3 regions of the Rhizobium sp. BK529 genome follow, and region 1 is predicted to be linked to each of the others. Evidence: predicted binding sites of a transcription regulator. Region 1 holds the regulator's gene; each other region holds the start of a gene.
The links. Region 1 encodes PhoB, which activates phosphate uptake and scavenging genes when phosphate is short. Its sites were predicted from a motif close to TGTCATNNANCTGTCAT; they were not measured.
Positions count from the first base shown of each region.

Region 1 (10,666 bases):
GGCACGGTACGCCTTTCGGCCGGCATCGAAGATACGGATGATCTGATTGAAGATTTTGCCCGCGCTCTGGCCAAAGTTTCGGCCTGATCCTCAAGGCACGGCTGCAGAACAAACGCTGCAGCCGCGACATTTGCCTTGAAATTAACACTGAGAGTTAGGCTTAATGAACGAAAGCCCGCCCAATCGGGGATGGCAAGGCCGAGATTACTGTACCGTTTCTTGACGCACGAGGCCCGTTATAAGATACGAGTAATGTATCCTGACTAAGGTGTAAGGCATGTATCGCGCTCTCACACGAGATATCGAAGTCGTTGTCGAACCCTTTTATCTGGAGGAGCAATCCGATCCGGACGACGATCGTTACGTCTGGGGCTACCGCGTCGTGATCAGCAACAATTCCGAAATCGCCGTGCGCCTCGTCAACCGCTACTGGAATATCACCGATCAGAACGGGCAGATCGACGAGGTGAGCGGCCCCGGCGTCGTCGGCGAACAGCCGCGGCTGCAGCCGGGCGATACCTATGAATATTCATCGGGCTGTCCGCTGGATACGCCATCCGGCCTCATGTTCGGCCACTATCAGATGGAGACGGACGAAGGCGAGATGTTCGATGTCGACATACCCGCCTTCTCCTTGGATTCACCCGGCCTGCTCAGAGTGCTGAACTAATCCTGTCCACCTACTCCGCCGGTGCCAGTTCATGCACCGGGAAGCGGTACGTCGTCGAGCAGAATTCGCAGGTCACCGAGATCTCGCCATTTTCCTGGCTCGCCTCGATTTCCTCGGCGCTAAAACCCTTCAGCACGCCGCCGATCTTTTCCCGCGAACAACTGCAACGATCGAAGACCGCGCGCGGTTCGTAGACGCGCACGCCGCGCTCGTGGAAGAGGCGGAAGAGCAGGCGCTCGGTACCGACGAGCGGATCGGTAAGCTCATCGGCATCGACGGTCTCGACGAGCGAGCGAGCTTCCATCCAGGCATCATCCTCGACATGGGCGCGCGCTGCGGTGTCGCCGTCGCCGCCATGGAGATCGGGCTGGCGCATGCGCTCCGGCGCTTCCGGCAGGAACTGGGCAACAAGACCGCCGGCCCGCCAGCGGTGACGCGGCTTGCCGTTCTCGTCGCGGTCGAAGAGTTCGGCAGCGGCAAGGCGAACCCGCGTCGGGATCTGCTCCGACTGGCGGAAGTAGACGCCGGCAATGTCTTCCAGCGAGGCGCCATCCAGCGCTACGATGCCCTGATAGGGCTGGCTGAACTTACCCTGGTCGATGGTGAAGGCGAGGACGCCCTTGCCAAGAAGTTGTTCCGGCTCGGTCTCGCCCGAAGCGACTGCCTTGTCGAGCAGGGCCTGGTCGAAACGGGCATAGGCGCGGACATTTTCCGGCGTCGAGAAATCGCAGACCAGAAGATCGACGGGGCCGTCGCTTTTCGTCTGGACGGTGAACTTGCCTTCGAATTTCAGCGAGGTGCCAAGCAGCACCGTGAGCACCACCACTTCCGCCAGAAGGCGGGCGACGGGGGCGGGATAACGATGCCGCTCAAGAATCGCGTCCAGCATCGGGCCGAGCTGGACGGCGCGACCGCGCACATCAAGCCCTTCCACCTGAAAAGGGACGACATGATCATCGCCGGCGAAATCGAACTCGCCGAGAGCGGCTGCAGCTTCTGCCATGGCTTTCACTCCTATTTTATAGGAGCAGCCGACTAGCGCGCCGGCCGCTCGCGCAGCCGCGAGTTTGGGACTCGCGACATCCGATTATGGTTCAGATCGCGCCCAGGCACCAAGCAAGAATCGACTTCTGCGCATGAAGACGGTTTTCCGCCTCATCGAAGACCACGGATTGCGGGCCATCGATCACCTCGTCCGTCACTTCCTCACCGCGATGAGCGGGAAGGCAATGCATGAACAATGCGTCTTTGCCGGCCTGCGCCATCAAATGCGCGTTGACCTGATAGGGCTGGAAGACATTGTGACCGCGGGCCCGATGTTCCTGATTCATGGAGACCCAGGTATCGGTCACCACGCAATCGACGCCGGCGACCGCACGGTCGGCATCATGGCATAGCATGATTTCGGCGCCCTCATTGCGGGCCCAGTTCAGATAGTGATCCTTGGGCTCGGAACCAAGGGGTACAGCCATGTTCATGCGATAGCCGAAACGAGCAGCCCCTTCGACGAGGGAATGCAGTACGTTGTTGCCGTCTCCGGTCCAGGCGATCGTCTTGCCCTTGATCGGGCCGCGATGCTCTTCGAAGGTCATGATATCGGCCATGATCTGGCAAGGGTGCGTGTCGTCCGTCAGCGCGTTGATGACGGGAACGGTCGCATGTTCGGCGAGCTCCAGCATGCGGCTGTGCTCGGTCGTGCGGATCATGATCGCATCGACATAGCGCGACAGCACCTTGGCCGTATCACCGATCGTCTCGGCGCGGCCGAGCTGCATTTCGGTGCCCGAGAGGAACAGCGTCTCACCGCCGAGCTGGCGCATGCCGACATCGAAGGACACGCGGGTTCGGGTCGACGGCTTCTCGAAGATCATGGCCAGCATCTTGCCGGCGAGCGGCTTGTCGGCGGCACCCGCCTTGAACGCCTGCTTTCGCACCTTCGCATCGTCCATGATGGTTCTGAGATCGGATGCGGTGACTGCGGAGAGATCGAGGAAGTGTTTGGGGGAAGCCATTGTTCGTTACCTGCTACGCCCGCCAGCGGGCGGGGCATTGTCCTTTCAAGCGGTCTTCTTGACCTTGGCGGCACGGATGCTTTCGGCGGCACGCTCGAGACGGGCAATGCCCTCGCGCGCCTCTTCGGCGGTTACGACCAGCGGCGGCAGCAGACGGATGACATTGTCGCCGGCGGGGATGGCCAGAAGATGGGCTGCGCGGATCTCCTTCAGGAGCTCAGCCGAGGGAATGGCAGCCTTGACGCCGAGCAGCAGGCCTTCGCCCCTGATATCCTCGATCACATCGGGATAACGATCCTTGAGCGAGGCGAGGCCCTGACGGAAGACGAGGGTGACATCGCGGACATGCTGCAGGAAACCATCGGCCAGGATGACATCCAGAACCGCGTTGCCGACAGCCATGGCCAGCGGGTTGCCGCCATAGGTGGAACCATGCGTGCCGGCCTTCATGCCAGAGGCGGCCTCTGCCGTCGCCAGGCACGCACCGAGCGGGAAACCGCCGCCGATGCCCTTGGCAACCGCCATGATATCGGGCGTGATGCCAGACCACTCATACGCGAAGAGCTTGCCGGTACGGCCGACGCCGGTCTGAACCTCGTCGAGAATGAGGAGCAGGCCGTGTTCATCGCAGATCTGGCGGAGCGCCCTCATGAATTCAGGCGTCACCGGGCGGACACCGCCCTCGCCCTGTACGGGCTCTATAAGGATGCCGGCCGTCTTGTCGGAAATCGCGGCGCGCACGGCCTCGATATCGCCGAAGGGAACCCGATCGAAGCCGGGGGTCTTCGGGCCGAAACCTTCGAGATATTTCTCCTGGCCGCCGGCGGCGATGGTCGCCAGCGTGCGGCCGTGGAAGGCGCCTTCGAAGGTGATAATGTGGAAACGTTCGGGATGTCCCTTGGAGAACTGGTAGCGGCGCGCCGTCTTGATGGCGCATTCCAGAGCCTCGGCACCGGAATTGGTGAAGAACACCTTGTCGGCGAAAGTGGCATCCGTCAGCCGCTTGGCAAGCTTCTCCTGACCAGGCACTTCATAGACATTCGACAGGTGCCAGACCTTGTCGGCCTGATCCTTGAGAGCAGCCACGACATGCGGGTTGCCGTGACCGACTGACGTGACAGCGACGCCTGCGCCAAAATCGAGATATCGTTCGCCGGTTTCGGTGATCAGCCAGACGCCCTCACCTCGCTCGAACCGCAACGGGGCACGAGAATAGGTATCATAAAGCGGCGAGGCTTCAGCCATGGCGCGAACTCCTGCAACAGGTTATGAGACAACGGACTCCGGCTAACAAAACCAGGCCCGAAAAATCAAAAATGCCGCCTTTCGGCGGCCGAGAGCACTATTTACTTTTCGCACTGCAATGTCAACAAAACTGAGGATTTAGCGCATGCGTCAAGCAGGCAATCGGCTTTACAGGTCTATCAACAGCTAATGTTGCAGAAATGACTCGCTCGGGAAGCAAGTTGGGGAAAACTACGAATTCGGATTCATCCGATTCCTGCGACTCTTGTCACAGAGTCAGGCTCACACTAGGTTAAAGTTCAATTACTAGACTGCATGCGGCGGAACTAGTCACCTAAATTTATCAGGCGTTTCTTGCTTCGGAAGCTTCCGAGGCAACGGTGAGGGATTCTGCCATCACCAACGCAAAGGCGGAGACAGGGCATGAACTGGACAGACGAGCGTGTCGAGAAGCTCAAGAAGCTTTGGTCGGAGGGGTTGAGCGCCAGCCAGATCGCTGCGCAGCTTGGCGGGGTGAGTAGAAACGCTGTTATCGGCAAGGTTCACCGGCTCAGTCTTCCCGGCCGCGCCAAGGCCGGCGGTACGGCAACCACGGCGCGTGCGCCGAAGCGCAATACCTCGGCACCGCGCGCTCCGAACTATACATCTCGCATCGCCACCCGCACCGTGACGCGCCAGCAGGGCGCAACGATGCTGAAGGAAGAGATCGAGATCGAAACCGTCGAGGAGATGGACTACGTGCCGGCCGCAAACGTGGTCGTGCCGATCTCCCGTCGCCTCGGACTGACGGAGCTGACAGAGCGCACCTGCAAGTGGCCGGTCGGCGACCCGCTGAAGGACGACTTCTACTTCTGCGGCTGCGACTCCCCGGATTCATCGCCCTACTGCAACTATCATGCGCGCCTCGCCTATCAGCCGGTCAGCGAACGCCGCAAGGCTGTCCGGGTCGCCTGATCGGCGACCTCCAACAGACCAAACGTACCGTCACCCCTCCTCGCCGATGCGCGGAGGGGTGATTTTTTTAGCCGGCACAGGAGCGCGGGAAAACGGCTCCCGGCCACGGTCGTTCGAAGGCCGAGCTCTGCCGGCCTTCCACCATGCCTGACAATGCGAACTTATGTGGCCAACATCACCGATGCGTTTCAGCCTCGACCGGCATGGAACGGTCGTCATGGCGCTGTAGCGCGATTTTCTGATCCAGATGCGGTATTCTCGTCGAGTAGCACGGCGCAAACAGTCGCTCAGGGGTGCCAATGGAGATCGATCCGAAGCGCATGACAATGGGATTCGTCGGGACGGGCACGATTACAGAGGCCGTCGTCACCGGATTGGGCAAGACAGCGTTTCGCGACACACCGATCGTGCTGTCACCGCGTAACGCAGGCGTCGCCGCCCGTCTCGCGGCGGCAAACGAGAATGTGTCGATCGCTTTAAGCAATCAGGATGTCCTCGACCGCTCCGATCTCGCATTTTTGGCCGTGAGGCCGCAAATTGCCGAGGAGGTCGTCCGCTCGCTCCGATTTCGGCCGGGCCACCATGTCATCAGCTTTGTCGCGGCCACGCCAATGGATCAACTGCTGGCGTGGATCGATCCACCGGTTCGCCTAAGCCTGGCAATTCCACTTCCGTTCGTCGCAGATCTTCAGGGGGCGACTGCGATCTACCCGCCCGACGAAGTTTCCCACGCCCTCTTTTCGGCGCTCGGAACGGCGATCCAGGTTGAAAACAAACTTGAGTTCGAACTTCTCGCGGTGGCGAGCTGCCTGATGGCCAGCTATTTCGGCATCCTTGAGGCGACGTCGACCTGGCTGCAGAGCCAGGGGCTTTCGGGACCGTCTGGCGACGCCTACCTCCGTCAATTGTTTTCCGGCCTCGCCCATGCCGCCCGTTCAAAACCTATGGCGAGTTTCGACGAGCTCATCGGTGAGCATTCGACCAAGGGCGGATTGAATGAACAGGTGCTCGAAGACTTTCGCGCGTTCGGCGGCATGGCGGCTCTGCAAAAGGCTCTTGATCGAATTCTTGCGCGCATCCGCCTGTAAAAGCAGGTTCTTTCGAGGCTCGCTTCGGCGCTGGGTGTCGGCTTTCATTAGGAGTTGGGAGTTCCACATAGACAAACAGGCCGCCCGTCAAGCGGGCGACCCGTCTGGACCTCCGATCACTCGGATTAAGCTTCCATGGAATATCCCGCACCGCGGACGGTGCGGATGACGTCCTGCATGTTGGAGAAGTTCAGCGCCTTGCGCAGGCGGCCGACATGGACGTCGACGGTGCGTTCGTCCACATAGATGTCATGGCCCCAGACGCCGTCCAGAAGCTGGGAACGGGAGAAGACCCGGCCCGGCGATGACATCAGGAATTCCAGCAGGCGGAATTCGGTGGGACCGAGGCGGACTTCGCGGCTCTTGCGATGAACGCGATGGGTTTCGCGATCGAGCTCGATATCTCCACACTTCAGAACGGTGGAGAGAACCTCGGGACGGGCGCGGCGCAGCATCGCCTTGACGCGGGCGACAAGCTCCGGCGTGGAGAAGGGCTTGACGACATAGTCGTCGGCGCCGGTCGAGAGACCGCGAACGCGCTCGCTTTCCTCGCCGCGTGCCGTCAGCATGATGATCGGCAGGCGCTCGGTCTCCGGTCGCATGCGCAGTCGGCGGCAGAGCTCGATGCCGGAAACGCCCGGCAGCATCCAGTCAAGGATGAGCAGGTCCGGCGTGCGCTCCTGAAGCCGGATTTCCGCCTCGTCGCCACGGAGGATCGTATCCACCTCGAAACCTTCCGCTTCGAGGTTGTAGCGGAGAAGCACGCTGAGTGCCTCTTCATCTTCAACAACTGCAACTCTTGGGATCATGCGTGTCAGTCTCCTAATGCATGATCCTTAAACCGGGGGTGATTTAAACAAGGGACCATGCAGAAACTCGGAATTGGCTGCACCTAAAGCGTGTCGCGATCCTTCGGATCCGCTGCCGCGCTGTAAGCTTTTTTCGCATGTCGTTATCGCAAAACCGCTGCACACTTTTGCGCGACATGCTTTCTGCGCGCCCCCGGCGAGGGCGCGCATGCAATGGGCAGGTCCGGATTACTCCGTGACTGCGCCGACGGTGTTGGAGCTGTCGTCCTTCGGACGCTCGCCCTCCGGCTGGGAACCGGTTGCCATGTAGTAGATCGTCTCGGCGATGTTGGTCGCATGATCGCCGATGCGCTCGATGTTCTTGGCGCAGAAGAGAAGATGCGTGCAGCTCGTGATGTTGCGCGGATCTTCCATCATGTAGGTCAGGAGTTCGCGGAACAGCGAGGTGTACATCGCGTCGATTTCATCGTCGCGCTCGCGGATCGACTTTGCCTTGTCGGCCGAACGCGTCGTGTAGACGTCGAGCACTTCCTTGAGCTGGACGAGCGCCAGTTCGGAAAGATGCTCGAGACCGCGGGCGAGCTTGCGCGGAACGCCGGTGCTCTGCACGGCGATGACACGCTTGGCCGTGTTCTTGCCGAGATCGCCGACGCGCTCGAGGTCGGCGGCGATACGGATCGAACCCATGATCTCGCGAAGGTCGGAGGCCATCGGCTGGCGACGGGCGATCGTGACAATCGCCTTGTCGTTGATTTCGCGCTCGGCATGATCGAGGATCACGTCGTCCGAGATGACTTTCTGTGCGAGCGCGGTGTCACCGTTGACGAGCGCGCGAACAGCGTCGGCACCCATCTGTTCGGCAAGGCCGCCCATCTCGGCAATGCGCCGGGACAGGAACTTCAGGTCGTCATCGTAAGCAGAGAAAATATGTGTCGATGCCATGGGGCTTTGTCCTCGAAAATCGGGAAGGCTTCACATCTCCAAACTCAGCCGAACCGGCCCATGATATAGTCCTGGGTACGCGGATCGTCCGGGTTGGTGAACATCTTGTCGGTGTCGTTCTCCTCGACCAGGTTGCCGAGGTGGAACATGGCTGTACGCTGTGATACGCGCGCGGCCTGCTGCATGGAATGCGTCACGATGACGATGGTGTAGTTTTCACGCAGCTCGTGGATCAGCTCTTCGACCTTGGCGGTTGCGATCGGGTCGAGCGCCGAGCAGGGCTCGTCCATCAGGATGACTTCCGGGCTGACGGCGACGGCGCGTGCGATGCACAGACGCTGCTGCTGGCCGCCGGAAAGCCCGGTGCCGGATTCATGCACGCGATCCTTGACTTCATTCCAGAGGCCGGCGCGCTGCAGGCTGGACTCGACGATCTGGTCGAGGTCTGCCTTGGACTTGGCGAGGCCGTGAATGCGCGGGCCATACGAGACGTTTTCGTAGATCGACTTCGGGAACGGGTTCGGCTTCTGGAACACCATGCCGACACGGGCGCGGAGTTCGACGACGTCGATGTCGGGATCGTAGATGTCGTCGCTGTCGAGCGTGATCTTGCCGGTCACGCGGCAGCCGTCGATCGTGTCGTTCATGCGGTTCAGCGACCGAAGGAAGGTAGACTTGCCGCAGCCGGACGGGCCGATCAGGGCGGTCACGGTGTTTTCGCGGATGTTCAGATTGACATCGAAAAGGGCGCGCTTTTCGCCGTAATAAACGGAGACATCCTGACCGATCATCTTATACGGGACGTTGCTCATTTTCTGGTCCAGCGCCTTCTCAACTGCTGCTTCCGTCAACATGTTCATGATCTCTACTCCGTTTACCAGCGGCGCTCAAAGCGACGACGCAAGAGGATAGCTCCGATGTTCATGACGATCAGGAACAGGAGCAGGACGATGATGGCACCCGAGGTTCTTTCCACGAAGGCGCGCTCGGCTTCGTTGGCCCACATGTAGACCTGAACCGGAAGTGCGGTGGAGGGATCGAGCGGAGTGGTCGGCGCCTGGGCGACGAACGCGACCATGCCGATCAGGAGCAGCGGCGCGGTTTCGCCGAGTGCGTGGGCAAGGCCGATGATCGTGCCGGTCAGAATGCCGGGCATGGCGAGCGGCAGCACATGGTGGAACACCATCTGCATCTTCGAAGCGCCGAGGCCCAGCGCCGCCGAGCGGATCGACGGCGGCACGGCGCGGAGCGCTGCACGCGTCGCGATGATGATCGTCGGCAGCGTCATCAGCGTCAGCACCAGACCACCGACGAGCGACGCCGAACGCGGCAGGCCGGCGAAGTTGATGAAGACCGACAGGCCGAGCAGACCGTAGACGATCGAGGGAACCGCGGCGAGGTTGTTGATGTTGACCTCAATCAGGTCCGTGAGCCTGTTCTTCGGCGCGAATTCCTCGAGGTAGATCGAGGCGGCGACGCCGATCGGCAGCGCAAGGACGAGAACGATCAGCATCAGGTAGAGCGAGCCGATGAGGGCGACGCCGAGACCTGCGGCTTCCGGACGGCTGGAATTGCCGTTGACGAAGAGGCCGGTGTTGAACTGCTTGTGGAGAGCGCCGCTCGCCTTCAGTTCGTTCATCCAGGCGACCTGCTTGTCGTTGACCTTGCGGTTCTTCTCGTCGACCGAAAGATTGATCTGGCCTTTGTTGGCGCTGTCGATATTGGCATCTGCAAGCACCGTAACATTGACGGTCTTGCCGATGATCGACGGGTCTGCAACGACCATGTCGCGCAACTGGATCGGCGCGCCCTTGGACAGCATGGCGGTTGCGTCGCGCACATCAGGACGGCTCGAGGCATTGATGCCGAGCTGCTTGACGATCGCGTCACGCAGCAGAACCGGATAGTTGGCGGCGACCAGAACCGAAGGGTCGGTCGCACGCTTGTTATCAGGGTCAATCGTCTTCTCGGCGAACTCGATCGGCAGCGTGATCGACGTCTGCTGGAACGCCGTATAGCCGTTGCTGATGACTGTCCAAAGCAGAATGAAGAGGAAGATCAGGCCGAATGCGATGGCTGCGATGCCATAGGCCTGGAACCGGCGCTCGGCAGCGTAGCGGCGCTTGATGCCGATATCGCGACGCGCAGGCGCCTTCGACACGGTGACGCCGGCGGCGGGGGAAACAATATTCGTCATTCGTACTGCTCCCGGTATTTGCGCACGATGTAGAGCGCATAAATGTTGAGGCAAAGCGTGATGCAGAACAGCGTGATGCCAAGTGCGAAGGCAACCAGCGTCTGCGGCGACGTGAACTCGAGGTCGCCGGTCAGCTGGTTGACGATCTTGACGGTCACCGTCGTCATCGGCTCGAAGGGATTGAGCTGAATGCGGGCGGCGACACCGGCGGCAAGCACCACGATCATGGTTTCGCCGATGGCGCGGGAAGCCGTCATCAGCAAAGCGCCGACGATGCCCGGAAGGGCCGCCGGGAGAACCACCTTCTTGATGGTTTCGGAGCGCGTGGCGCCGAGACCGAGCGAACCGTCGCGCAGGGCACGCGGCACTGCGGTGATGATATCGTCCGACAGCGAGGAAACGTAAGGGATCAGCATGATGCCCATGACGATACCAGCGGTGATGACGCTCTGTGCCTGGATGAAGTTCGTATAGTTGCCGGTCAGCAGACCGCTGATCTGCGCCGAGAAATCACGCAGGAACGGTCCGACGGTGACGAGCGCGAAGAAGCCGTAGACGATCGTCGGAATGCCGGCGAGCACCTCGAGAAGCGGCTTCGAGATGGAGCGCACCCTCGGAGAAGCATATTCAGCCATGTAGATGGCGGCAAAGAGGCCTACCGGCACGGCGACCAGCATGGCGACCAGGCCGATATAGAGCGTGCCGAGCAACAAGGGGATCAGGCCGAACTGGCCGAAAGACGAGCCGCC
Region 1 is NZ_JACIAU010000001.1:2,915,778-2,926,443, forward strand. It holds gene FHX08_RS14675 (O-succinylhomoserine sulfhydrylase) at 1-87, shown strand, start outside; gene apaG (Co2+/Mg2+ efflux protein ApaG) at 278-670, shown strand; gene FHX08_RS14685 (Hsp33 family molecular chaperone) at 681-1,673, opposite strand; gene argF (ornithine carbamoyltransferase) at 1,765-2,682, opposite strand; gene FHX08_RS14695 (aspartate aminotransferase family protein) at 2,728-3,927, opposite strand; gene FHX08_RS14700 (GcrA family cell cycle regulator) at 4,351-4,881, shown strand; gene FHX08_RS14705 (pyrroline-5-carboxylate reductase) at 5,181-5,969, shown strand; gene phoB (phosphate regulon transcriptional regulator PhoB) at 6,095-6,778, opposite strand; gene phoU (phosphate signaling complex protein PhoU) at 7,007-7,720, opposite strand; gene pstB (phosphate ABC transporter ATP-binding protein PstB) at 7,765-8,580, opposite strand; gene pstA (phosphate ABC transporter permease PstA) at 8,595-9,917, opposite strand; gene pstC (phosphate ABC transporter permease subunit PstC) at 9,914-10,666, opposite strand, start outside.

Region 2 (10,666 bases), 360 kb from region 1:
TATATCGGCAATAGTCATGAACGCCTCGCCTACTGCATAGGTCCTTAAATCGGGGTCGATTTAAGGATGAAATTATGCAGCAATTTAAAGTGTTAAAGCGCCCTTTGCGCGTCTGACGCACGGCGCTATAGTCACAAGAAAATGGGCGGCCGTTGCCGGCCGCCCCGTACATGAGTGGCGTAATCAGCCGCCGATAGCAGCCTTACGAACTTCTACAACGGCATTGTAGAAGTCGTGCTTGACCGGGGCGTAGCCCTTGTAATCGCCGCCTTCGACAGCAGCGAAGCACTTGTGGTCCTTCTCCGGCAGGGCTGTGAAGAAGGCGGTGAGCTTCTTCTGCCACTCTTCGCCGAGAGCGTTGCGAACGACGAGCGGGCCGTTCGGGATCAGCGGCGAACGCCATACTTCAACGAGCTTGTTCGGATCGACGGCGCCCTTGTCGACTTCCTTGCGGAAGGTACCGGAGGTGTAGCCATCCTTGAAGTCGCCGATGCCCGAGCTGTCATCAACGGCAACATCGACCTTGCCGTCATAAGCAGCGAGCAGGTTGTTTTCGTGACCGCCGTTGAACTGCGTCGAAGCGAAGAACTTGTCGTTCGGCATACCGGTGTCCTTCGGGATCTGCGTCAGCGGGACGAGATAGCCCGAGGTGGAGTCCGGATCTGCGTAGCCGAGCTTCTTGCCCTTGGCGTCCTTGATGGTCTTGATGCCGGAGGACTTCAGAGCGAGACCGATCGAATAGTAGCCGGTCGAACCGTCCTTCTGCTGCGTCGTCAGGATCGGCGTAACAGCCTTGGGATCCTTCAGGTAAACCGATGCGTAGCCGGAAGCGCCGAGTTCGGCGAAGTCGAGCGTGCCGCCGAGCAGGCCCTGGATGACGCCGTCATAATCGGCGGCCGGGAAGAGCGAAACCTTCTCGAAGCCGAATTCCTGCTTCAGGTGGTCTGCAAGGCAGGCGTAGTTGCGCAGGCGGTCGGTTTCGTTTTCGCCGCCAAGGATGCCGACGCGGAATTCCTTGAGGTCAGCGGCATTGGCAGCGCCAGCTGCGAGCGACAGGATCGCCGTTGCAGCAAAAAGTGCTTTCTTCAACATGGGGTCTCTCCTGAATGGCCGGGGGTCCGGTCGTTTGTTACGAAGAAATGTGCCCTTGACGCGGGCGTTCGATCGCGGCCGTCCCTCTCACAGACCGGCCAGCGCCAGCGGTTGGTCGCCGGCGGATTGGTTTTCCGCTCCACCCGGAGCGATGTTGATTGCGGTCGACGTCATCGTCTCGTCGATGCCGGCGCCGTCCTTGTCCGTGCCGTAGATTTCCTTGACGGCCTCGGTAGTCAGTTCGGAAGGCTTGCCGTCGAAGACGACGCGGCCGCCTGCCATGCCGACGATGCGTTCGCAGTAGTTGCGGGCCGTATCGAGCGTGTGCAGGTTGGTTATGACGGTGATGCCCTCGCGCTCATTGATGTCACGCAGAGCGTCCATGACGATCTTGGCGTTCAGCGGGTCGAGTGAGGCGATCGGTTCGTCGGCAAGAACCATTTTCGGGTTCTGCATCAGCGCGCGGGCGATCGCCACGCGCTGCTGCTGACCGCCCGAAAGCGTGCCGGCCGCCTGCAGCGCGGTCTGCTCGATGCCGAGGCGTTCGAGCGCGGCGATGGCCTGGATACGTTCCTCACGGCCGAAGACGTTGAGCAGGCTCAGCATCGTCGAGCGGTGGTTCAGACGCCCGAGCATGACGTTGGTGAGAACGTCGAGGCGCGGCACGAGGTTGAACTGCTGGAAAATCATCGCGCAGTCGCGCTGCCAGTTGCGCAGCGCCTTGCCGTGAAGGCCGGAAACCTCGACACCCCCGAAGTGGATGGTGCCGGAGGAGGGTTCCTGCAGGCGGTTGATCATGCGCAGCAGGGTGGACTTGCCGGCGCCGGAGCGGCCGATGATGCCGACCATTTGGCCCTGGGGAATGTCCAGCGTTACGGAATCGACAGCGAGCTTCTTTCCGAAACGGCGTGTGACATTCTTCAGCTCGAACATCATGCTCTTCCTTCGTATTTCAGGCTTGTTTAAGGGATCGCATTAGTCCCGCTTCATGAAGCTCGCATGTCAGTTTTGTGTAAGTCCTGTCACAAAACTCCGCGTCGCGGCATTCAGCTCACCCGCCGTAGCGGGAGAGGAAATCTTCGGCCTCAAGCGCCCGGAAATCCGCCAGTGCATCGCGCAAGCGAGCATGGTCCCAGTCCCACCAGGCAAGCCTGTCCATGCGCTCGCCGACCTCCTTTGGGAAACGTTCCCGGATGAGCTTGGCCGGCACGCCGCCGACGATCGTGTAGGGAGCGACGTCTTTGGAGACGACGGCGCCAGCACCGATGACCGCACCATTGCCGACCGTGACGCCGGGCAGGATCGTCGCGCCATGGCCGATCCAGACATCATTGCCGATCACGACGCGGTTCGAGCGGCGCCATTCGAAGAATTCCGTCTCCATGTCGGCATCCGGCCAATAGTCGACGGCGCGGTAGGTGAAGTGATGCAGCGTCGCGCGCCAGGTCGGATGGTTGGTGGCATTGATGCGCACCGCGGCGGCAATGTTGACGAACTTGCCGATCGTCGCGCACCAGATGGAGCCGTCCTGCATGATGTAGGAATAGTCGCCAAACTCCACCTCACTGATGCGGCAGCGCTCGGAGACTTCTGTATAGCGGCCGAAGGTCGACTTGGAGACGGAGGCGGTCGCGTGGACATAGGGTTCGATGCCCAGATTGCGGCTCATGCTGCGATTGCCTTTCGGGGAGAGAATTGCTGAACGTCGAGAATGCGGTCGGCAGCTGCCTCGCGCACTTCCTCATCGTGGAAGATGCCGAGGAGGGCGACGCCCGCCTTCTTCTTTTCCTCGATCATGCCGACGACGACGGCGCGGTTCTTCGCGTCGAGCGAGGCCGTCGGCTCATCGAGCAGCAGGATCGTATGATCGGTGATGAAGCCGCGGGCGATGTTGACGCGCTGCTGCTCGCCGCCGGAGAAGGTGGCGGGCGGCAACTGCCAGAGCGCTTCCGGCAGGTTGAGCTTTTCGAGCAAGATGGCAGCCTTTTGTCTGGCGCTGGCGGCAGCTTCACCGCGCGCGAGCAGCGGCTCTGCGACCACATCGATTGCCGCCACGCGCGGCACGGTGCGCAGGAATTGGCTGACATAGCCGAGCGTTTGGCGCCGCACGTCGAGAATGGTGCGCGGGTCGGCGGAGGCGAGATCGACAACCTTGCCCTTATGGTTGACGAGGATCTGGCCGGTATCGACGGCGTAATTGCCGTAGATCATCTTGAGCAGCGAGCTTTTGCCGATGCCCGAGGGGCCACCGAGCACGACGCATTCGCCCGAGGCCACCGAGAAGGAGACATCGGAGACGACCGGCAGCTTGATGCCGTCGCGCAGGTGCATGGTGAAGCTCTTGGCCACTTCTGAAACGACGAGAGGCGTTGCCATGGTTCTTCTTTCTTAAACCTGCAGGATCGAGGAAACGAGGAGCTGGGTGTAGGGCTCGCGCGGATCGTCCAGCACGCGGTCGGTGAGGCCCTGCTCGATGACCAGGCCATCCTTCATCACCATCATGCGATGAGAGAGAAGGCGGGCGACGGCGAGATCGTGGGTAACAATGATGGCCGAGAGGCCGAGATCGTTGACAAGGGTGCGCACCAGATCGAGGAGACGCGCCTGCACGGAGACGTCGAGACCGCCGGTCGGCTCGTCCATGAAGACGAGACGTGGGCCGGTCACGAGATTGCGGGCGATCTGCAGGCGCTGGCGCATGCCGCCGGAAAAGGCGCGGGGCTGGTCGTCGATGCGGCCGGCATCGATCTCGACGCGCTCCAGCCAATCAATGGCGGTGGAGCGTATCTTGCCGTAGTGCCGATCGCCGATCGCCATCAGGCGCTCGCCGACATTGGCGCCGGCAGAGACCGTCATGCGCAGCCCGTCGGCCGGGTTCTGGTGCACGAAGCCCCAGTCGGTGCGCATCAGGAAGCGGCGCTCGGCCTCGTTCATGTGATAGAGGTCGCGGTAGGTACCGTCGCGCATATGGTATTCGACAGTGCCGGTGGTCGGCATCAGCCGGGTTGAGATGCAGTTCAGCAGCGTCGTCTTGCCCGAACCGGATTCGCCGACGATGGCGAGAACTTCGCCCGGCCAGAGTTCGAAGGAAACGTTCCGGCAGCCGATACGGTTGCCGTAGAACTTAGAGAGGTCGTTGACTTTAAGAAGCGGCGTGTCGGTCATTCTGCAGCCTCCCGGGCCAGCATTTCGCCGGCATGTCCGTGTGCCCGGCGGTCTTCGCAATGGTCGGTATCGGAGCAGACGAACATCCGCCCGCCCTTGTCGTCGAGGATCACCTCGTCGAGATAGACGTCCTCGGCGCCGCAGAGCGCGCAGGGCTTGCCGAACCGCTGGATTTCGAAGGGATGGTCTTCAAAGTCCAGGCTGACGACATCGGTATAGGGCGGCACGGCATAGATGCGCTTTTCGCGACCGGCGCCGAAGAGCTGTAGCGCTTCCGATCTGTGCATCTTCGGATTGTCGAATTTCGGCGTCGGCGAGGGATCCATGACATAGCGGCCATGAACTTTGACCGGGTAGGCATAGGTCGTGGCGATGCGGCCGTTGCGGGCGATATCCTCGTAAAGTTTCACATGCATGAGGCCGTACTCCTCGAGCGCGTGCATCTTGCGGGTCTCGGTTTCGCGCGGTTCGAGGAAGCGCAACGGTTCCGGAATCGGCACCTGATAGACGAGCACCTGGCCTTCGCCGAGTTTTTCCTCCGGAATGCGGTGGCGCGTCTGGATGATCGTCGCGTCCTTGGTATGCGTCGTGACGGCGACATTGGCGACCTTCTGGAAGAAAGCGCGGATGGAGACGGCGTTCGTCGTGTCGTCGGCGCCCTGGTCGATGACCTTCAGAACGTCCTCGGGCCCGATGATCGAGGCCGTTACCTGCACGCCGCCCGTACCCCAGCCGTAGGGCATGGGCATCTCTCTGCTGGCGAAAGGCACCTGATAGCCGGGAATGGCGATCGCCTTCAGGATGGCGCGGCGGATCATGCGCTTGGTCTGTTCGTCGAGATAGGCGAAATTGTAGGTGGCGAGATCACTCATTCGGCGGCCTCCTTCTGGGTCTCGCCGCTGCTGCGCGCGGCTTCGAATTCGCGGCGCATGCGGCGGACGAGGTCGAGTTCGGCCTGGAAGTCCACATAGTGCGGAAGCTTCAGGTGCTCGACAAAGCCGGTCGCCTGGACGTTGTCGGAATGGGAAATGACGAATTCCTCGTCCTGCGCCGGCGCGGTGATATCCTCGCCGAGTTCTTCGGCGCGCAGCGCGCGATCCACCAGCGACATCGCCATCGCCTTGCGTTCGCTCTGGCCGAAGACGAGGCCGTAGCCGCGCGTGAATTGCGGCGGAGCCTTGGCCGAACCCTTGAATTGGTTGACCATCTGGCATTCGGTGAGCTGGATCGTGCCGAGCGATACAGCAAAGCCAAGCTCTGGCACGTCGAATTCCACCTCGACTTCACCGATGCGGATTTCACCGGTGAAAGGGTGGTTGCGGCCATAGCCGCGCTGGGTGGAATAGCCGAGCGCCAGCAGAAAGCCCTCGTCGCCGCGGGCAAGCGCCTGCAGGCGGAGATCCCTAGTCATCGGGAATTCCATCGGTTCGCGCGTCAGGTCGCCCGTCTCGTGGTCTTCGGGAAGCTCACCGTCGTTTTCGATCAGGCCCTCCTGACCGAGGATTTCGGAGACGCGCATGACGCGGCCGGTCTCGGCCGGACGCTGGGCAGGCTCTTCCACAGCCTCATCCGTCAGAAGCGTCGGATCGAGCAGACGGTGCGTATAGTCGAAGGTCGGGCCGAGCAGCTGTCCGCCCGGGAGATCCTTGTAGGTAGCCGAGATGCGGCGCTCGATCTGCATGTCGGCCGTATCGAGCGGCCTGGAGTAGCCGAAGCGCGGCAGCGTCGTGCGATAGGCGCGCAGCAGGAAGATCGCCTCGATCATGTCGCCGCGCGACTGGCGTACGGCAAGTGCGGCAAGCGTGCGGTCGTAAAGCGAAGCTTCGGCCATGACGCGGTCGACGGCGAGAGCGAGCTGTTCGACGATCTGCTCGATGCCGATAGCGGGCACGGAACGATCGCCGCGCCGGCGGTCGGCGAGCAGGCGGTGGGCATTGGCGATGGCGGCCTCGCCACCCTTGACGGCAACATACATGAGCTCAGATCTCCGTTGCTGTGATCTTGGTGGTGCGCGGCAGGCAGAGGAAACGCTTGCCCGCCGTCAGCACGATGTCTACGCCGCGTGGGAAAAGTGCGCGGTTTTCCGTCCAGAGACGCAGGAAGGTTTCCGGTAGGCCGATAGGGGCGATCTCGATTACGCTCTGGATGCCCGGCCCCATCAAAGCGAGACGGCGCCCGCCTTCGAGATCGGCAAGCTCGATCACGACGGTCGTCGAACGGTCGGGATATTCCTGAGTACCGGCCGCAAAGAGGCCGAAAGTAGAAAGCGCCATACCGGCTTCGACGAAGGCGAATCGCGCTTCCGCCTTTTCCGCCGTCAGCGGCGCACCGGCATGGAAGCCGAGCCACTCCGGAACGGCCGACTTGGCAAGCTCGGCGGAGAGCCAGACGGGGGTGTCGTGGTCGCAGAGCGTCAGGCCGATCGCGCCAGCGGCAATGCCGAGTGGTGCGGGCGGCGTCACATCGGGCGTGACGGACTGGATCGTGCCGGGGCGGGCCATGCCATCCATCAGCATCTTGAACACGCTCTGTGCGTGGAAAACCGGCTCAGTGAAGCCACCGGTCAAAACGTCGGTCTTGAGGTTCATCAGTCTTCTCCCCGGACCATGGTGAAGAAGTCGACGCGGGTCGCGGACGTTTCTTCAGCCTTGCGGTTGTTGTCATCGGCGATCCGCCGGGCGATCGGCGAAAGCAGTTTTTCCTCGACGAAGCGCATGGTTGCCTCTTCCTGCCAGAGTGCGTCGAAGATCGCCGAAAGCCGTGCCTTCTCGCGGTCGGTGCCGAGCGCCTGGGCGTGACCGACCGAGCCGGATGCAAGCCGTACCGTCGCGCGCGTCACGGTCACTTCGCCGAGATTGAAGGGCGCACCACCGCCGCCGATGCGGCCGCGAACCATGACGAGACCGGTTTCCGGGCCGCGCACCGGCTGCACCACCGGCTGTTCGGCAAGCGCGTCCCACGCCGCCAGCAATTCCTGTTTTTCGGCGCGCGCGAGCAGATCGACGGTACGCTTGCGCCCGCCCTCCGTCCGCGCCGCAGCTTCCGTCTTCTCCGCTGCCGTCATCATCTTTTCCTCGAAAATGTCTATTGATATAGACAACCGTACAAGCTATACCTATCCCTAAATCGGCGACGTGACAAGCGTGTGACAAGGCGCGTCCGAATTGGCTGGATGGGGTGTAATGGCAGGAATAAAGCAGGTGCAGCGGCAGACGGGTGTGGCGCTCTGGCGCCAGATCGCCGACAGGATCCGCGAGGCGATCAGCAGTGGCGTTTACGATCAAACCGGCATGGTGCCACCGGAAACGGTCCTTGCGCTTCAATTCGGGGTCAACAGGCATACTGTTCGCAGCGCACTTGCCGCACTTGCCCAGGAAGGCATCGTGCGTGCGGTGCAAGGCCGCGGCACGTTGATCGAGCGCAAGGAGCGCCTGAATTTTCCGATCAGCCGCCGTACCCGCTTTACCGACGGCCTGAGGGACCAGGCGCGCGAGACACATGCGCTCCTGCTCGGCCATGCGGAGGAAGCGGCCGATGCCGAGGTGGCCCGCTGGCTGCGCGTGGAACAGGGCACGCCGGTCATTCGTCTAGAAACGGTGCGCGACGCGGATAAACGGCCCGTCGCGCGCGGAACGAGCTGGTTCCCGGCCGCTCGTTTTGCCGGCATCGGCGAGATCTATCGGAAGACGGAGTCCATCACCAAGGCCTTTGCCGCACTCGGCCTGTCGGACTATGTGCGTGCCACGACGGAGATCACCGCCGCCCATGCCGATTCCGGAGATATTGCCGATCTGGAACTGACGCCGGGCGCCGTGCTCTTGATCACCAAGGCGATGAACACCGATCTGGAAGGCGTGCCGGTGCAATATTCGATCAGCCGTTTTGCGGCCGATCGCGTTCAGTTCACCATCGAAAACTGAAAACGGAAAAGGCCGGACTCACGCCCGGCCTAGCTTTACTGGTGCCTGACCGCGCTCAGTGCGCGCCAGACATGTCGCCGAGTACTTCCTTGGAAGCGACCGTCGAGTCTGCGTTCAGCTTGTATACCATGGGCACGCCCGTCGCCAGGTTCAGCGACAGAACCTGTTCGCGGTTGAGGCGGTCGAGAACCATGACGAGCGAACGCAGCGAATTGCCGTGCGCGGCAACGAGCACCTTTTCGCCACGCAGCACGCGTGGAAGGATTTCCGTGAGATAGTACGGCCAGACGCGAGCCCCGGTGTCGCGCAGGCTTTCGCCGCCCGGAGGCTGGATGTCGTAGGAGCGGCGCCAGATATGCACCTGCTCTTCGCCCCATTTGGCACGGGCATCATCCTTGTTGAGGCCGGAGAGATCGCCATAGTCGCGCTCGTTCAGCGCCTGGTCGCGGATCGTTTCCAGGCCCGGCTGGCCGACCTTGTCGAGGATCAGCTTCAGTGTGTGCTGGGCGCGCACGAGTGCGGAGGTGAAGGCGACATCGAACTTGATGCCGTAGTCGGCAAGCGCCTGGCCGCCAGTCGTGGCTTCCTGGATGCCGAGCTCGGTCAGATCAGGATCTTTCCAGCCGGTGAAGAGATTCTTGAGATTCCAGTCGCTCTGGCCGTGGCGAACGAGGACGAGGGTACCGCTCATGAAAAATGCCTCCGAGAGATGGTCAATGAGAAGAAAGCCCGAGAACGTCGAGCATGGAATAGAGACCCGGTTTCTTGTCGCGCGCCCAAAGGGCCGCCTTGATGGCGCCGCGCGCAAAGATCGAACGGTCGGTTGCGCTGTGCGAAAGCGTGACGGTCTCGCCTTCGCCGGCAAAGAGTACGGAATGCTCGCCAATGACGGAGCCGCCGCGCAGCGTCGCAAAGCCGATAGTGCCGGCGTCCCGCGCGCCAGTATGGCCGTCGCGCACACGCACGGATTTCGAGGCAAGATCGATATTGCGGCCGCTTGCAGCGGCGTCACCAAGCAGCAATGCGGTGCCGGAGGGCGCATCGACCTTGCGCTTGTGATGCATTTCGAGAATTTCGATATCCCAGTCAGCAGGGTCGAGCGCCTGAGCAGCCTGCTGCACGAACACGCTGAGCAGATTAACCCCGAGGCTCATATTGCCCGACTGGACGATGCGGGCATGGCGGGAGGCGGCCGCGATCTTGGCATTGTCCTCGTCGGAGCAGCCGGTCGTGCCGACGACATGAACGATACGCGCCTGCGCTGCCAATCCGGCAAATTCCACTGACGTGGCGGGCGATGTGAAATCCAGCACGCCCTCGGCGTGCAGGAACGCTGTCAAGGGATCGTCGCCGATGATGACGCCATTGGCGCCGAGACCGGCGACCTCACCGGCATCCTTGCCGACGAAGGGCGAGCCCGGCCGCGCGACCGCTGCATGCAGCGTCACGCCGTCGATGGAATGAATAAGACGGATGAGCGTCTGTCCCATGCGTCCCGCCGCTCCGACCACAACCAGTTTCATCGCAGCGTCGCTCATGTCAGTCCGTCATCCCGATTAAAATGAATCAGAAGCCGAAGGCCTCTGCAGATTGTTGAGGCGAGCGTAAAGTCCGTCGCTGACCTTCGCAAGCGTCTCGTGACTGCCTTCTTCGACGACGCGCCCCTGCTGCATGACGATGATCTTGTCGGCGCGTACCACGGTCGAAAGCCGGTGGGCGATGACGACGACAGTGCGGCCGGTCATGGCTTCGTCGAGTGCTTTCTGTACGGCCGCTTCCGATTCCGTATCGAGTGCCGAGGTTGCCTCGTCGAGCAGCAGGATCGGTGCGTTGCGCACCAGCGCGCGGGCGATCGACAGCCGCTGGCGCTGGCCGCCGGACAGCGTCACGCCATTTTCGCCGACGGGCGTATCGTAGCCCTGCGGCTGTGCGACGATGAAGTCATGCGCATAGGCAAGCCGCGCTGCCTTTTCGATTTCGTCGTCCGTCGCTTCGGGGCGGCCGTAGCGGATATTGTCGCGGATCGTGCCTTCGAAGAGATAGGGCTGCTGCGAGACATAGGCGAGCTGGCGGCGCAGCGACTGCTTGGTAACATGGGCGATATCCTGTCCGTCGATCAGGATCTGACCTTCCTTCGGATCGTAAAAGCGCGGAATGAGGCTGATGACGGTGGATTTGCCGGCGCCCGAAGGGCCGACGAGGGCAGTCGTTTTTCCGCCCTCAGCCGTCAGCGTCACGCCGTTCAGGACGCTCTCGTTGCCATAGGCGAAGGAAACGTTGCGCAGCTCGATCTTCGCCTCGGACACGACAAGCGGCTTTGCATCCGGCAGTTCGCGCTGGCGCGGCTCCATGTCGAGCAGCTCGTAGATCATCCGGGCGTTGACCACGGCTCGCTCCATCTGCACCTGTAGGCGCGCGAGGCGGCGGGCCGGATCATAGGCGAGCAGGAGGGCCGTGACGAAAGAGAAGAAGGCGCCCGGCGGCACGCC
Region 2 is NZ_JACIAU010000001.1:3,271,970-3,282,635, reverse strand. It holds gene phnE (phosphonate ABC transporter, permease protein PhnE) at 1-18, opposite strand, end outside; gene phnD (phosphonate ABC transporter substrate-binding protein) at 184-1,092, opposite strand; gene phnC (phosphonate ABC transporter ATP-binding protein) at 1,180-2,025, opposite strand; gene FHX08_RS16470 (DapH/DapD/GlmU-related protein) at 2,144-2,761, opposite strand; gene phnL (phosphonate C-P lyase system protein PhnL) at 2,758-3,468, opposite strand; gene phnK (phosphonate C-P lyase system protein PhnK) at 3,481-4,257, opposite strand; gene FHX08_RS16455 (alpha-D-ribose 1-methylphosphonate 5-phosphate C-P-lyase PhnJ) at 4,254-5,129, opposite strand; gene FHX08_RS16450 (carbon-phosphorus lyase complex subunit PhnI) at 5,126-6,232, opposite strand; gene phnH (phosphonate C-P lyase system protein PhnH) at 6,237-6,845, opposite strand; gene phnG (phosphonate C-P lyase system protein PhnG) at 6,845-7,321, opposite strand; gene phnF (phosphonate metabolism transcriptional regulator PhnF) at 7,440-8,177, shown strand; gene FHX08_RS16430 (2,3-bisphosphoglycerate-dependent phosphoglycerate mutase) at 8,233-8,868, opposite strand; gene dapB (4-hydroxy-tetrahydrodipicolinate reductase) at 8,891-9,715, opposite strand; gene FHX08_RS16420 (ABC transporter ATP-binding protein) at 9,734-10,666, opposite strand, start outside.
Region 2: the regulator PhoB is predicted to act here: its motif matches at 2,081-2,097, upstream of phnC (phosphonate ABC transporter ATP-binding protein).

Region 3 (10,666 bases), 2.9 Mb from region 1:
GATTGCCATCGTGACTGCCTCGCAATGCGATGGCGTCGTGCTGATGTTCGAGAAAATGTTCGAAAGCCGGATGTTCTTCGTCGACAAGCTGATCGCCATGGGTGCACGCATCGTGCTTTGCGATCCACATCGCGCGATTGTCGCTGGTCCTTCCAGGTTGCGCGCTGCGCAGGTGGAGAGCCCTGACATTCGTGCCGGCATGGCGATGCTGATCGCCGCCATGTGCGCCGAAGGCACCAGCGTCATCAACAATGCCCAGCAGATCGAACGCGGCTACGAGCGGATCGAGGAGCGGCTGAATGCGCTTGGTGCGCGGATCACCCGCGTGCCGCCGCGCGAGATTTGATTCTTAAAGCGTTGCATGCAACGCTTTAAGCTATTGTTTTCGCATGTTGTTATCGCAAACCGCTGCACACTTTTGCGCGACATGCTTTAGACGCTGAGATGCGCGTCGAGGGTCTCCGGTGAGGCCAGAAGCGCTTCGGACGTATTGCGGTAGGTAACCGCGCCACGTTCGAGCACGATAACCTCATCCGTCAGCGGCAGTACTTTGCGTGCCTTCTGCTCGACGATGATCGCCGACATGCCTTCGCCGGTGACGATGCGGCGAAGTGCGGCCAGAAGCTCGTCGACAATGATTGGAGCGAGGCCTTCCAACGGTTCATCGAGCAGCAGGACTTTTGGATTGAGCATCAATGCGCGAGCAATGGCGAGCATCTGCTGCTCGCCGCCCGAAAGCTGGTTGCCAAGATTGCGGCGGCGTTCCTGCAGGCGTGGGAACATGTGATAGACGCGGGTGACATTCCACGCGCCGGGGCGGGCGCTTGCCGTCAGATTTTCCTCCACCGTCAGCGAACGAAAGATGTTGCGCTCCTGCGGCACCCAGCCGATGCCGAGCGGCGCGCGCTGCTCGGCCCGCAGCCGCGTGATGTCGCGCTGCTGCAGATGAACGGAGCCGGCGTGGTGGGTGGTGACGCCGATGATGGTGTTGAGCAGAGTGGTCTTGCCGGCGCCGTTGCGGCCGAGCAATGCCAGCGAATGGCCTTCTTCCAGCGTGAAATCCACCTTGGCCAGCACATGCGCTTCGCCATAACCGGCGATGAGACGCTCGACCCGCAGCAGTTCGGCCATCAGGCATCCTCCCCGAGATAGATGGCTTTCACCTGCGGATCCCTGGAGATCTCGGCGACGGTTCCCTCGGCAAAAAGCGCGCCGGCGGCGAGCACCGAGATGCGGTCCGCGAAAGAGAAGACGAGATCCATGTCGTGTTCGATCAGCACGACTGTGACATTGGCCGGCAGTTCGCGGACGATGCCGAGAACCTCGTGGCGCTCCTCTTCCGGGACGCCGGCGGCCGGCTCGTCGAGCAGCAACACTTTCGGCTGCATGGCAATCGCCAGTGCGATCTCCAGCAGGCGCTGCTTGCCGTAGGGCAGCAGCGTTGTCTGAGTGCCCATGACATCAAGGAGGCGAAAGCGCTCCAGAAGGGAGGCTGCTTCATCGGCGACCTCGCGGTCCGCTGACAGCGACCGCCAGGCGAAGCGGCCATGGCCTTTGCGCTCGCTGATCGCCAACATGACGGAATCGAGCGGCGTGAAATCGCCGAAGAGCTGGTTGATCTGGAAGGTGCGCGAGAGGCCCTTGCCGACGCGGCGATAGGAAGACAGGCCGGTGATATCGTCGCCGCCGAGCAGGATCTGGCCGCTGTTCGGCGACAGAACGCCGGTCAGCAGGTTGATGATCGTGGTCTTGCCGGCGCCATTTGGGCCGATCAGGGCGTGGCGAGCGCCCTGGCGAACCTGCAGCGAGACATCGTTAGTGGCGACGAAGCCGCCGAAACGTTTGACGAGATGACGGGTTTCGAGGGCGAGCGTCATTTGCTTTCCTCCGCGACGGCGTGCTGTACCCGGGCCTCGCGCTTGCGCGCCGAGCCCGGCAGGAGGGTTTGCCAGCGTGTCAGACGCTCGCGGCCGATCAGAACCATGATGATGAGCACGAGGCCGATCCAGAACATCCAATATTGCGGTGTGATGACTGATAGCCAGTTGCGCAGAATGGAGAATACGACCGCGCCGAAGACGCCGCCATAGAGATAACCGACGCCGCCAATGACGAGCACCAGCAGCACCTCGGCTGAGCGGTGGAAGGCGAGTACGTCAGGCGAGACGAAGCTGGTTGTCTGGGTCAGCAGCGCGCCGGCGATGCCGGCATATACGGCCGAGATCGTGTAAATCGCGACGATGCGACGGGTGGGCGAAATGCCGAGCATGGAGGCGCGGCGCTGGTTGCGCTTGATCGCCTTCAGCGACAGGCCAAAGGGCGAATTGACGATGCGGCGGGCGACATAGATCAGAATGACAAGCACGATCAGGCAGTAAATGTAGCCGGTCCGGCCCCAGAGATCGAATTCGAAATAACCGAGGATCGGGTTCAGCATCACACCGCTCAGTCCGTCGGCGCCGCCGGTGAGCCAGGCTGCCTGATTGACGACTTCAGCGAGCAGCATTGCGACGCCAAAGGTGGTCATGAGGCGCGTCAGATCGGAGCCCCGCAGGATGAGGAAGCTCGTCAGGAATCCGAAGAGGCCACTGGCGAGGCCGGCTGCCAGCAGGCCGATAACCGGCTCGCCGGAGACATGGATGGCAAAGAGGCCGGCCGTATAGGCTCCGAGGCCGAACAAGGCGGCATGGCCGAGTGAAATGATACCGGCATAACCGAGGATGAGATCCAGTGAGATCGCAAAGAGCGCCAGGATAGCTATCTCCGTCAGGATCAGCATTTGCGACGGCAGGACGAAGATTGCGGCAATAGCGACCAGCCAGAGGGCAAATTCCCAGATTTGCCAGCGGTCGGCGCGCATCAAGAGCCCCATGGCTTCCTTGGAGGCGTTGTTGCATTCGCCGCTCATCGGCCGCCCTCCCGGGAGAAGAGGCCATGGGGCCGCAGGATCAGCACAAGGATCATGACGGCGTAGATGATGAAGGCGCCGAGCTGTGGAACGTAATATTTGCCGGCGACATCGGCGATGCCGAGCAGGAGCGCGGCAATGAAGGGGCCAGTGATGGACGAGGTGCCGCCGACAGTGACGACGATCATGAAATAGATCAGATATTTCAGCGGAAAGTTCGGATCGAGGCCGAGCAGTTCAGTGCCAAGCGCACCGCCGAGGCCGGCAAGGCCGGAGCCGAGTGCGAAGGTCAGCGCGAAAATGACGGATACGTTGATGCCCAAACCACGAGCGACGCGCCCGTCATCGACGGCAGCGCGCAGCTGGCTGCCGAAACGGGTGCGGGTGAGCGCCAGTTGCAGCGCGATGGTCAGCACCGCGCAGATAACAATGATGAAGAGCCGGTAGCGGCCGATATCGATGCCCAAAAAGCCAAAGCGGCCGCTGAGTTCCGGCGGCAGATTGATGAGCTGCTGCTGGCCCCCCATGAAATAGTCGATTGCTGCGATCGACATGAAGACGAGACCGATGGAGAAGAGCACCTGATCGAGATGCGATGACGAATAGAGGCGGCGGTAGAGCAGCCGTTCGAGTGCTACTCCGACAAGTGCTGTTACAATGAAGGCGGCTGGCAGGCACCAGTAGAAGGAGATGCCGTAGCGGTTCATCATGATAACGGTGATGTAGCCGCCGGCCATCGCGAAGGCGCCATGCGCGAGATTGACGAAATTCATCAGGCCCAGCGTGACCGACAATCCGCAGGCGAGAACAAAGAGAAGCATGCCATAGGCGATGCCGTCGAACAGGATTGTCAGCATGAGACCTCACTGCATCAAGCGGCGGAATTGCTTCCGCCGCCTGCTTCCTAGGCTTACTTGGAAGCCGTATTCGGATCGTGGATCTTCGGATAAGTCGCGAACTCGACATTGTAGAGCTCGCCATTCTTCTCCTTGACCTCGCGCATGTAAATATCTTGCACGATGTCGCGGGTATCAGGGTCGATGGTGATCGGGCCGCGCGGGCTGACGAACTCCATGCCCTTCATGGCTTCGACGAGCTTGGTTCCGTCCGTATCGCCACCGGTCTTTTCAAGCGCGGCATAGGCGACATGCATAGCGTCATAACCGCCAACCGACATGAAGTTCGGGCGCATGTTCTTGTTGGCCTTGCGGACTTCGGCGACGAAAGCCTTATTTTCCGGGCTGTCGTGATCGGTCGAATAGAAATGACCTGTTATGACGCCCTTGGCCGCCAGGCCCATGCCGTTCAGCAGATCGTCATCAGTCACGTCGCCGGTGGCGATCAGCTTGATGCCGGCATCTGCGAGGCCACGATCGACGAACTGCTTCATGAAGATCGCGCCGACGCCTGAAGGCACGAAGACGAAGAGGGCATCAGGCTTCGCATCGCGCACACGCTGAAGGAAGGGTGCGAAATCCGGGTTCTGCAGGGGGACGCGGAGCGCTTCGACAACCGTGCCGCCTTCCTTCTTGAACTGATCGGTGAAGCCCTTTTCGATGTCGATGCCCGGACCGTAGTCGGTCACCAGCGTGACGACGCGCTTCAGGTTGTTCTGGACGGCCCAGGTGGCGACCGGCACGGCGGATTGCGGGCCGGCCATCGAAGTGCGCACGAAATAAGGCGATTGCTTCATGATGGCGGAAGTCGTGGCCGAGGTGATGATCGCCGGGATTTTTGCCTGGTTGAGAACCGGGGCGACGCCCATGGCAAGCGGCGTGAGGCCGAAACCAACGAGCATCTTGACGCCGTCATTGACGACGAGTTCCTGGGCGATGCGGCGGGTCTGGTCGGCTGTGCCGGCATCGTCGCGCAGGACAAGCTCGATCTTCTTGCCTGCAACCGTATCGCCATTAATTGCCATGTATGCGCGAGCGCCGGCCTCGACTTGGCGTCCGGTCGACGCAAAGGGACCCGTCATCGGCAGGATGACGCCGATCTTCACCGTTTCCTGCGCAAATGCAGGCACGCCGGCAAGCGTTGCGAGTGCCGCGCCGGCTATCAACAATCTTCTCGTAAACGAAATCATGTATACTCCTCCCATTGTTGCGCATCATATCTCTCTCCCGAAGATATGCCCGCGACCAGAACGTTTTTCCTCTCTCCTCCAGAGGAAAAAGCTGATGTCGCGAAATAGCTCAGCAACATCAATGTATACATAAAACTTGACATGGCACAAGCTGCCGCCGCCTGTCAGGTCCGCCATTTGGGTCCGATGAAACGGCCATAAAAGGCCTGATAGGTGGTGTCTTACGCCTCCAGATTTTGGGTTTGGCCGAAGCAAATTTTCGATCGTCGCAACTCTGTCATATAGCTATGGCGAGAACGTGCTTTATCGAGCAAATGGAATAGGGAGCGCGCCATGATCGAAAACACCCAGCTCGACCGTATCAAGAATGAAATTGCCGACAGCTTCGATGAGGAGCTGGAAATGCAGATGGAGGAGGACCGGCTTGACGAGCTCGTTGCCGAGGGGATGTCCGGTCCGGCGGAGCAGACGCTCGACCGCAAGCTCTATTTCCGCGAACTCTTCCGCCTGCAGCATGAACTGGTTCGTCTTCAGGATTGGGTTCAGTACAAGAAGCTCAAGGTTGTCGTCCTCTTCGAAGGTCGCGACTCCGCTGGCAAGGGCGGCGCGATCAAGCGCGTGACCCAGCGCCTCAATCCGCGCGTCTGCCGCGTCGTGGCGCTTCCGGCGCCGACCGAACGCGAGCGGAATCAGTGGTATTTCCAGCGCTATACGCCGCATCTGCCGACGGCAGGCGAAATGGTGCTCTTCGACCGCAGCTGGTACAACCGTGCCGGCGTCGAGCGTGTCATGGGTTTCTGCACGAAGGACGAGCTGGAGGAGTTCTTTCGCTCCGTACCGGAATTCGAGCGCATGCTGGTTCGTTCCGGCATCATCCTTATCAAGTACTGGTTCTCGATCACTGACGAGGAACAGGAATTCCGCTTCAACATGCGTATTCACGATCCATTGAAGCAGTGGAAGCTGTCGCCGATGGACCTGCAAAGCCGAGTCCACTGGGAGGAGTATACAAAGGCCAAGGAAGAGATGCTGGACCGCACTCATATTCCGGAAGCGCCGTGGTGGGTCGTCCAGGCCGTGGACAAAAAGCGGGCACGTTTAAACTGCATCGCGCACCTGCTGACCCAGGTTCCCTACGAGGATGTGCCGAAGGAAGCGATCGTCCTGCCCGAACGCGTGCGCCACGACGATTATCACCGCATTCCGGTTCCGCCAGAAATGTACGTTCCCGAAGTCTATTGATTGAAAAGGCTGCTGCCGGAAACCGGCAGCAGCTTAGACTGAAACGCGTCGCGGTCTTTCAGACTCGCTCGTACGCTCTCTTTTGCGCATGTTCCTATTGCAACGCCGCTGGGCACTTTTGCGACATATACTTCAATGCGCCGACTGTTGCTTGGCGCGGGCGACGATCTGCGTCGGATTGACGAATTGCAGCGCGATGATCAGCCAGAAGAGTGTCGTCACCATATAGACCACAGCCATCGCGTCGATGGACTGGCCGGCCCGCACCCCTGAGGCAAAGACCGCATAATAGAGTGATACGACGAGGGTCTGGGTCTGCGGCCCCGATATCAGGAAGGTCAGCTCGAACATGGCGAGAGTGCGCACGAGCACCAGCAGCAGGGCGGCCAGCATGCCAGGCAGCAGGAGCGGCAGCAGGATGCGGATGAAAAGGCTCGTCGTGCCGGCGCCGAAGACGCGGGCGGCTGCCTCAATCCGTGGATCGATCTGCTCGATGAAGGGGATCATGACGAGCACCACGAAGGGGAAGGACGGCACGAGGTTGATCAGTACCACGCCCCAAAAGGTGCCGCCAAGGCCGAACTGATAGAGCACGGTTGCGAGCGGAATGCCGTAGGTGAGCGGCGGGATCAGCAGCGGCAGCAGGAAGAGCAGAATGATGGCGCGCTTGCCGGGAAAATCGCGCCGAGCCAGCGCGTAAGCTGTCATCACACCAAGAATGCCGGAGATGATGACGACGATGAAAACCATCTCGAAAGTGACGATCAGCACGCTGGAAAGCTGGAACTCGCTCCACGCGCTGAAATACCAGCGGTCGGTCCATCCGCGCGGCAACCATGTCCCGAGCCAGCGCGTTGCGAAGGAATTGAGGATAACGACCGCGATGACGGCAAGCAGATTGAGGACGAAAAGGCTGGCGAGCGCCCAGACGGCGAAGCGCCAGATCTTCGAGGTAAGGCCTTGGTCACGGATCATGGCTCAACCTTTCGTGCCGCCGGCGGGGCCGCGGTAGAAGAATGAACGTGCGCCGAGAACGGCGACGACAACGAAGAGCTCGACTCCACCCATGATGAGGGCGATTGCCGTGCCGTAGGAATGGTCATATTGCTCGAAGGCGGCCTGATAGGCGGCGATCGAGATGACACGCGTCGGACCGGCCGGAGCACCGAGCAGGACTGCCGAGGGGAAGACGGCGAAGGCCTGCACGAAGGATAGGCAGAAAGTCACGGCAAGGCCCGGCACCAGGAGCGGCAGGAAAACGCGCGTGAAGCGCTGCCGCGCATTGGCGCCAAGTGTTGCTGCGGCCTGCTCGATCGCGGGATCAATGCCGGTGATGTAGGAAAGCGTCAGCAGGAAGGCGAAGGGGAAGCCGGTGATCAGCAACGAGGCGAAAACACCCCAGTAGTTGTTGGTGAGTTTGATCGGCGAATCCAGAATTCCGAAGAGCATGAGCGTCTGATTGAACCAGCCTCGTGGGCCGAGATAGGTCAAAAGGCCATCGGCGACGAAGACCGTACCAAGTGTGATCGGCAGCACGAGGATCGTTGTCAGCAGCCGCTGGCGGCGCATCAGGCGGACACGGAAGGCGACCGGGATTGCGAAGGCGAGGTTGACGATCGTCACCGGTAGGGCGAGCCACATGGTATTGGCGATCGTGCCGTATTGGAACTGATCGGAGAAGAACTTCGCATAATTCTCGTACCAGGGCCCGCCATCCTTCGGTATGAGCGAGTCCGCCACCCCATAAACGAAGGGATAGATGAACAGGGCAATCATGAAGATCAGGCCCGGCAGCACGAGCAGCGTCGTGCCGTCGAGGCCCTGCGCGGCGAGCCTGGTTTTCAGGGATGGGCCGCTCATGCCGCTGCCCCCTTGAAGACGAGCGCACGGCCCGCGGCTGGCTGCAGGGTGGCTGAAGAGCCGCGCGGCAGGGCATCATCGGCGCGGAAATAGAGCTCCGATCCATCCTTCGAGCGGGCCATGCCAAAGAAGGCGCGGCCCCGATATTCGGTGCTGGCGACAGTCACCGGGACCCCGGTGCCGTCGATGGTCGCGACGAGGTCTTCCGGACGTACCGAGAGAACGGCGGCATCGCCGACCTTGAGCGTATCGCGCATGGTTCCGCTCAGCCGCGCACCGGCGGCTTCGATTTCGGCTTCGTGGCCGGAGACGGAAATAACGCGACCGGGAATGCGGGTGCGGAAGCCCATGAAGTCAGCGACCTCCAGATTGACCGGACGCTGGTAGAGATCCTGAGGCGTCCCGATCTGCTGGATATGACCCTGGCTCATGACGACGATACGGTCGGCAAGCGACAGCGCCTCGTCCTGGTCGTGAGTGACATAGATGGTCGTCGAGCCGATCTGATCGTGGATGCCGCGGATTTCGGCCCGCATCTCCAGGCGCAGCTTGGCGTCCAGATTGGAGAGCGGTTCGTCCATCAGCACGATCGGCGGGCGGATGACGATCGCACGGGCAATGGCCACGCGCTGCTGCTGACCACCGGAGAGCTGGCCGGGCAATTTGTCCGCCTGGCTTTCAAGCCGCACGAGCGCCAGCGCATCGATGATGCGCTTGTCGGCTTCTGCGCCGCGAATTCCCTGCATGGCAAGACCGAAGCCGACATTTTTGCGCACGCTCATGTGCGGGAAGAGGGCATAGCTCTGGAAGACCATGCCGAAGCCGCGCTTTTCCGGCTCCAATTGGTCGATACGATTACCGCCGAGGCGGATTTCGCCGCCGGACAGGCCAAGCAAGCCGGCGATGCAGTTCAGGGCTGTTGACTTGCCGCAGCCCGAGGGGCCGAGAAGCGCGATGAATTCGCCTGGTTCGATCGCGAGATCGATGCCGTCGAGGGCATTGTAGGCGCCAAAGGATCGCCTGATACCATCAAGCTCAAGTCGCGCATTCTTCCGCGATGACAGCGCTGCTGCGTTTTGAACCGGCAAAGTCAATACAATCTCCATTTATCGGCGGTCATAGCCGATAGAGCCTCTCCGTCTTTTTGAGTGGCGGAGATGCTCCATCTCTTTTCAAGCAATTCCGGATGCAAGACCGCTGCACATGTTTGCCGGAACTGTTTCAGAAATCCGGCGCCGGAAGCCGGCGCCGGGTCGTTTCGACAATCAGCCCTTCTTGGCGCCTATCTTTTCGTCCCAGATGCGGAAAGCCTGGACGAGCTGTTTCGGCTCGAGCGGCACTTCCAACGGGCTGCCGGCAATCCAGTCAGCATATTCCGGCCGGCCGAATTCCTTGATGGTTTCCTGGCTTTCTGTCGGTGCCATTTCGAGCGTGACATCCTTCACCGCCGGGCCGGGATAGAAGTACCCGGCGTCATAGGCGATGGCCTGCTGTTGCGGCTGATAGATAAAGTTCAGCACATCGAGCAGAACGCCGACCTTCTCGTCGGAGACACCCTTCGGGATCGCCGCATAGTGAGCGTCGGTAACCCAGTGGAAGCCATCAAGCTTGCCGACCTTGGCTTCCTCGGGAACGATCCCGAGCGCGCGCGGATTGATATCCCAACCCGTCGTGGTGGCGACGATGTCGCGTGTGCCTTCGCCGAGTTCCTTGAAGACCACAGCGGTGCCGGTCGGATAATATTCAATGTTTTCGCCGAGGGCTGCCAGATATTCCCAGGTCTTAGTCCAACCGTTGACCGGGTCGCGCGGGTTACTGTCGCCGAGGAGATAGGGCAGACCCATCAGCAAGGTGCGGCCGGGGCCGGAGTTTGCGGGACGGGCATAGAGAAACTTGTTCTTGTTCTGCTTCGTCCAGTCGAGCAGTTCCTGCGCGGTCTTCGGCGGGGTTGCCACCTTGTCCGGCATATATTCGATCAGCGGGCCGGACGGGTAATAGGTAATGACAACGCCCTGATCCTTGGCGAGCGCCTGCATCTTGAAGGCCTGTGGCAGCAGGATGCTTTCGAGGTTCGGAAGGGCGGATTTTTTGCTGGACATGTCGATCCAGAGACCCTGGTCGACACCAGCGGACAGTGCGTCCGTGCCGGTCAGAACGAGATCGATATCGACCTTGCCGGCAGCCTGTTGGGCCTGGATCTTGGCCGGCAGTTCAGGGGCGGGGGCCTTGGTAAAGGAAAAGCTGGAAACGAATTCCGGCTTGGCCTTGGCATAATTTTCGAACATGCCCTGTGTCAGCGCCAGATTGCCGGCGACATCGACGATGGTGATGGTCACCGGGCTTGCAGGCGCCTTCGCCTGGGCGAAGGCGCGGAGCGGAAGCATTCCGGCCGCGGCGACGCCGGCAGCTCCGCCGACAAATGTTCTGCGTGTGATCTTCATTCTATCCTCCTCTTTTGCGGCGGTGCCGGCCTTTGCCCCGAGCGCCCGCCCGTTTGCATCGAAATGCACGTCTCAAGTCTCGACGCGCCGGTTTCTCGGCGACATCAAAATGCCCGCAGCTGGAAGCTT
Region 3 is NZ_JACIAU010000001.1:60,286-70,951, forward strand. It holds gene murA (UDP-N-acetylglucosamine 1-carboxyvinyltransferase) at 1-346, shown strand, start outside; gene FHX08_RS00310 (ABC transporter ATP-binding protein) at 433-1,131, opposite strand; gene FHX08_RS00315 (ABC transporter ATP-binding protein) at 1,131-1,877, opposite strand; gene FHX08_RS00320 (branched-chain amino acid ABC transporter permease) at 1,874-2,908, opposite strand; gene FHX08_RS00325 (branched-chain amino acid ABC transporter permease) at 2,905-3,765, opposite strand; gene FHX08_RS00330 (ABC transporter substrate-binding protein) at 3,819-4,994, opposite strand; gene ppk2 (polyphosphate kinase 2) at 5,328-6,236, shown strand; gene FHX08_RS00340 (ABC transporter permease) at 6,369-7,211, opposite strand; gene FHX08_RS00345 (ABC transporter permease) at 7,215-8,096, opposite strand; gene FHX08_RS00350 (ABC transporter ATP-binding protein) at 8,093-9,202, opposite strand; gene FHX08_RS00355 (extracellular solute-binding protein) at 9,362-10,537, opposite strand.
Region 3: the regulator PhoB is predicted to act here: its motif matches at 5,259-5,275, upstream of ppk2 (polyphosphate kinase 2).